2 regions of the Aneurinibacillus sp. XH2 genome follow, and region 1 is predicted to be linked to the other one. Evidence: riboswitches for the same ligand, from Rfam matches in the RefSeq annotation. Region 1 holds a riboswitch; the other holds the start of a gene.
What was found. Region 1 has a riboswitch for cyclic di-GMP ahead of ACH33_RS09880 (pyridoxal phosphate-dependent decarboxylase family protein). Riboswitches for the same ligand answer to the same signal wherever they lie in the genome.
Positions count from the first base shown of each region.

Region 2: another riboswitch for cyclic di-GMP. It lies ahead of ACH33_RS08040 (hypothetical protein); the one in region 1 lies ahead of ACH33_RS09880 (pyridoxal phosphate-dependent decarboxylase family protein).

Region 1 covers NZ_CP014140.1:1,990,815-1,993,987, forward strand. The annotation lists gene ACH33_RS09875 (methyl-accepting chemotaxis protein) at 1-359, opposite strand, end outside; gene ACH33_RS09880 (pyridoxal phosphate-dependent decarboxylase family protein) at 352-2,007, opposite strand; cyclic di-GMP riboswitch class I at 2,183-2,266, opposite strand; gene pdxR (MocR-like pyridoxine biosynthesis transcription factor PdxR) at 2,672-3,173, shown strand, end outside.
Region 2 covers NZ_CP014140.1:1,618,360-1,621,532, forward strand. The annotation lists gene ACH33_RS08035 (beta-ketoacyl synthase N-terminal-like domain-containing protein) at 1-743, opposite strand, end outside; cyclic di-GMP riboswitch class I at 1,145-1,229, shown strand; gene ACH33_RS08040 (hypothetical protein) at 1,238-1,552, shown strand; gene ACH33_RS08045 (glycosyltransferase family 2 protein) at 1,811-3,157, opposite strand.

The sequences.
Region 1 (3,173 bases):
GCGTTTCGTTTTTCAGCGGCTCCGCTCAGCGCAACGATATAGGCTTTATCTTTTTTTCCGAGCACATACACATATTCGGCACCCATGTCCTGTTTTTGTTCATTTAAGAAAGCCAGCAGGCTAGCATAGGCCGAGTCTGAGCCTGCGTCCGAACGAGTAGCCAGCGTCTTGTCCAAATTCCGCTCAAGTTCCCGGATATTGGTTTGCAGCGTGTTCTCGAACTGGGGCAAAACGTATTGATTAACAATCCACATGGAAAGCTCATAAGAAACAAAGCTGAAGATGATAGATAATACGAGAATGCAACCTGCAAAATAGGCGGTAATTTTTTTACCGAGGGAGCTTTTTGTTTTAAACATAGGTCTTTTCCCTCGCATTTCGCATTGTGTCTACGCATGCCACACGTTTCGCCAAAAATTCAACAATTTCGTCCAACGTTTCTACCGTTGTATAAGGAGAAATCGAAAAAAACTTAGCAGCGTAAACAGGTACACGTTCTGAAACATCGGATGCATCGACTAAGCATTGCCTTGTTGTATCGCCGAAAAACACGTGCTCACGGTGTTTGCCTAATTCTTCAAATATTGGGTAGTTCCATTCGTTGTTCTGTTTAATCTGCTTGCCTGTAAGTTTCCCTGCTCTTTCTTTGTGCCACTCCGCCTGTTCTGGATAAAACCGGAAAGTCGTAATCGGTCCAGGATTATTCTCATTTGTAACAGCCACATTCGAAAAACGGGCCAATAGCCTGTCGCGGAACGCCATATTCACCCGCACATAATTGGCAAGGATTTGGCGGTAGCCATCCACGCCGAACGCCAACAGTGCCGCGTATATCGCGATCGAACTGGCCATACGCGAGCATTCCAGCGTGTAGCTTGTGTGATAACTGCCATAGCCCCGGTTGCCCACATATGGTGTTTCGAACTCATGCAAATCAAGCAGCCCAATATCTTTTCCGTTTTTCACAAGGAACAGGCTCGTAAGATACGGCGTTTGTCCGAGCTTTTGAAAATCGAAGCAGAGACTGTCAGCCAGATGTAAATGCTGCATTTTTTCGCGGATTTGCAGTAAGTTCTCGCACAAAGGCTGTTCGAGTTGAAGCGGATTGCGCGCAAAATCGTAGTCGTTAAACAGGCAATAGAATCCGCCTAGCGCCGAATCGGCGTGGATATGCGCCGGATGGAGCCCGTATCGATTCGTAATTGCATCGGCTGTTTCTTTAATCGCTTTTATATCGTCAATTCCGAATGAATCCGTGGCCCCTGTCGTGGCGACGATGTATATGGGGATACCTCCCTGCTGAATAACACGTTCCATTTTTTCGCGCAAATCATCTGTATTCATAGCGTGCGTTAGCGGATCGGCTTTGACCGTAATCAAATGGTTACTGCCGATGCCGGTCGCCTCCATGGATTTAAAAAGGCTATAATGCGCGTTTTCTGAAGCAAAGCAGTACAAATTGCCAGGCACGCCCTTTTCTTTAGCATCCGGGAATTGCTTGGCGATAGCGAGGCGCAGCCCTGAGAATACGGCTCCTTGCCCGCCCCATGTCGTGTATCCCCATGATTTTGTAGCGTCATAACCCGCCAGTTTGGACATCATGGCGATGACTTTTACTTCTGCCTCCGCGCCAGCCGGTCCGTATACATCCCATAAATTGTTGCCATTTAACAATGTAGTAAGTAAAGAGCCCAGAATACCTGGAATACTTGCCATAGGCAATACATTACTTACGAAATTTCTTGTATGATACGGATGTCCTTTGGCTAACCCGAGAAGTTCTTCAACGACTTTATCCAATGCTATTCCGCGCTCTGGAACCTGCGCGCAGTCTATAATATCCTTGTAAAACTCTCCTGTCCTCTCCTGCATCGATCCTAGTGTTGCGCGTTGTGGGTCTTTCAGGCGATCAAGCCCCTCCACAATGTTTTGCATGAATTGAAGTAGCACCTGCCGACGTTCTTTGTTTCCATCTTCGCTTGGAAACAAAGCTTGTATGTCTTTCATCTTCATGTTTATCCCCCATTCCCTTTGCTTGATTTTCTTATTTTTTTAATACTAAAAGAAAAAGGCCATCCATATTCTTTGGAATAGCCTGTGCCAATATGCAGTACACCCGATTTGTAAACCTTTGACAAGATGATAGAATGCTTTTACGAACGACACTTATGTGCGCTACAATTTTGGCAACCGGCTGTCATAGTTTTGCAACCTTAGACCCTTGGCTTTACGTCTCTACCTTTCGATAGATTTGCCTTTTTCAGATTAGAATAGGTTGGTTCTACCAGGATTATTTTACTAATATAACTTTATAAATCAACCATCTTTCCTGTTTTTGTATTATTAAAAATATTAAACCGTATCTTGTGAATATGAAGAGAAGCTCATAAAAGTACTAGTTATTTCGGGAGATTTCCTAAGTTCATCGCGGCTTATCAAAACGGAGAACAGAAAAAATAAAAAAGATAACATCCATACATTTTTTATTCATAACCTTTTATTATTTACTCACATAACAATAAAGCCATTCCGTGGATGGGAATGGCTGCTTTGATTACGATGGAAAGGCTATAAATATTGAACGAAGGAGCACTTTCTATAAAACTGATGATTATGTTATGCTTATATAACAGTATATCTTTATATAACACTTAATAAGGAGTTATCCGTTATGCAAATAAAAGTGAACCGGCAGCTTCCTGTTCCGTTGGCCAAGCAAATTTATCAAGCGATTGTGGACCGTATCCAGTCGGAGTTGTTGGAAGAAGGCACACGTCTCCCTTCTGTCCGTGCGCTGGCTAAACAGATTCATGTAAGTTTCATGACAGTCGTTCAAGCGTATGATGCGCTTGAAGAAGATGGATATATTATACGTATTCAAGGAAAAGGCACATTTGTACGGACAAAAGCGGCGGATACAACGCCGAAAAAAGAGCTGCCAAAAAAAGAGTCGCCGTTTGATTGGCAACTGTCGGTTCCCGACTATTTGCCACGAGCGCAGTTTTCACGCTATCACCAGGTATCGGCCCGCTATGAATTTTTTTCTTCTACGATTGACCCTGGGCTTTTGCCAAACCGGTACTTGGAAAAAGAAATTCAGCGCATTCTTGCTGAGGAGCCGAGAATTCTTTCCACGTACAGCGACGTTCAGGGTGACTTGCCGCTGCGTCAAG
Region 2 (3,173 bases), 370 kb from region 1:
ATCTTTGTTCCCCTTTTCAGAGCGCTCGATTCTCTTTCAAGCACTAATACGCTTGCTCCTTCAGCGATGACAAATCCTCCGCTCTTTTTTGAAAATGGAACGCCCATCATATGTAGCTCTTTGTCTTGTGATAAACATCTTATTTTTCCGAAGGCATATATCACTGTTTTAGAAATAGGCGCATCGGCCCCCCCTACGATGCAGATGTCTAACTCGCCAGAACGCAAATACATAATGGCATCCTGGATGGCATCAATGCTTGCTGCGCATCCTGTGGCTACGGTTCTCGTAACTCCATTTACCCCTAGAAACTCTGCTATTGAAGAAGCTAAGCTATGATAATGGACGATCCCACATCCACTGACAGGCATATCTTTCAGATTATTCTGTTGGGCAAGAACGACAATCTCATCGTATCCTAGGGTTCCCCCTAAAGCCGTTCCGAGGAAAATTCCTGTTTTATATTGATCTAAATGGATATTTCCTGTCATTTGTAGCGCTTCCTTTGCGGCTGACATAGCCAGAAGACTGATCCTAGGGTATCTTCTATACTTTTTATTCTGTATTTCTGCTAATCTATCATGTACAACCCCGAATGCGATATTTTTTCCTTCCGTTCCTTCTCCTATGTAAAGGTCTAGAGCGCTTTTTCCCGTTAAAAGAGTATCGGCAAAGTGATTTACATTATATCCACCTGGAACTTTGATTCCATATCCTGTGATAACGACTTTCTCCCCTTTCACATATTATTCCTCCTTTGGAATTTAAATAAAATATACATAAATTTTATCTAAGAAAATAAGATCAGTAAACGATAATTTGGAACCCCATTTATCACTCACCATTTGTCCCCTTGAGTACATATTTGCATAGGATGGTCTATGTTTATAAATGTTACGAAGTAGACATAAAACTATTTTGAGTTAACCGCTCAATGCTTTAGGGGGTATATGGTGCTGTTATATCTTTGATTAAATTAATCCGGGGATAAATGGCCTGATTTTTGATTGGATGGGCGCTGTTTTGAAATAGGGGGAGTATGATGATAGTATCAGAAGATAAACGAAGGGGCCGTGTCAGATAGGTGCAATTTTTGCATGTCTTTATACCTATTATCGCTTTGTTTTTAGTGATAATATATTCCTGCTGAAAAAGGTAAACTTATTGAAAGATAAGGACGCAAAACTATAGGGGCTTCTATCTTTAAGATATGCCAGCCAGTTGCCAGGAGGAATATATGAGAAGAAAAATGTATCGAGTTGTTGATGCGATAGTGGATTTTTATAAACTTCTAGAGAAACACCATGATGAGTCACAGCATTATTATATCTTTACTAGTTTTTTTAAAGGTCTGCTTAGAGAGAAAGCGATTGGGGAAACATTACCAATAATAGAACTAATCACTATTCTTAAACATGAAAAACCAACCATATTTTTTACGATGAAAAAACAGAAGGAACATTGGTTAGATATCATTAGTAGTGTTGAATTGGATATTGAAGAAGCAAAAGAGAGAATTAAGCGTATGATAGACGAAAATAGTTTGAGATAAAATGTTAGAATGCCTACCATTGGAATTAGATTTCTCTGTAGTGTCATGTTAAAACATTGTCGGGGTATTTAGAGGAAGAGTGCAGCAAAAATAATAATGCCCCGCTGCCCATTTGGGTGGCGAGGCTTTGCTCTATAACCATCGGTATCAGCTACAGCTATCTTTTTTCTACATGATTCATTTTTTCCCGTCACATAAAGACGGTTATCATCTAGAGCGAAACTTTCAGTCCTGGGTGCTTTTGTAGAAATGCAGCTGCTATTTCCATATCCTTTGTAGTTTGAACACTTCTTGTATATATCCATATGTTGAAACGGGTGACATAATCATTTGATAAAAAAGAACAAATAAAAGAAAACCGAGAAAGTTTTTACGAACTTTTAAATGTAAGGAGGTAAAAACATATTTTTTTTGAAAGAAATAAAGGAAACTATAGCTTATTAAAGTGAGAGGTAAAACGAGTAATGTCATAGGTCCAACAATCCAATAGTAACCGAACCATGCAAGAACAAGGCCAGGAATCCAAAAGAATGTGTATGCAAAGTCCAAATAAGGCATAATCAAATTAATAAAGGTTAAGTATTTTGTATATAGCTGGGGTTGTTCCCAGGGTTTAATTTCCTTTAGCCCTTCAATCATTCCTCTAGCCCAACGAGAGCGTTGACGAACAAAGTGTTTCAAACTGGTAGGTACTTCTGTAAAAGCTACTGCTAATGGTTCAAAATAAATTTTCCCCCCTTTTTGTAAAAGTCTCCATGTTAAGACAATGTCCTCACCGATTGCATTAGGCCATCCCCCGATTTCTTTGAGGCATGAAGTTTTGTATATGCTATAGGCTCCTTGTGCAACAAGTGTTCCCTGATATAAACCCTGAAGCCGTTTAATAGAAGCAATTCCTAAAAAATAATCCCATTCCTGTATCTTTGTCCATATATTATCTCGACTATTTTTAACAAGAATAGAGCCTGCCACTGCACATATCTCTTCTGAACTACTTTTTATTCTGGCTACGATATAACGAATAGCGGATGGATGCAATAATGTATCTGCATCTAGTGTAATTACATATGGAGTCGTAACATATTGTAGTCCTTTGTTTAAAGCATGAAACTTTCCAGGATGCTCTTCGTGAAAAATTGCAATATCCAAGTCTAGTTCCTGTTTTGCTTTTAGTATTTCGGAAACAGTATTATCAGTTGAACCGTTATCAATAATCATCGTAGTTATTTTACCTTTATAATCTTGCTTTGAAAGATATCTTAATGTATTAAATATTTTTTCTTCTTCATTATAAGCAGCTATTAGAACGGTTACAGAATCGGTGGAAAACTCATTCTTGAACGGCGGCTGTCGATCAAAGACTAAGCTTGCAACAAGAAAAGCATTCATATATCCTGGAATATATGAAATTCCTATAATAATGAGCAGAGCGAAAGGAAAAGAAATAATACTTGATAAATCCTTTAACCAAGGCATGGAAATATAAATGGAAAAGCACATCCACAAAAAAGCGATAAAATGACTTAGCCAAAATTTTGTACTTACAGGAATGTAAATTTTTTTTATTGTTTTAGTATTTGTATTAGAATGAATGTCTGGATGCATAGTACCTCTTGTAGGA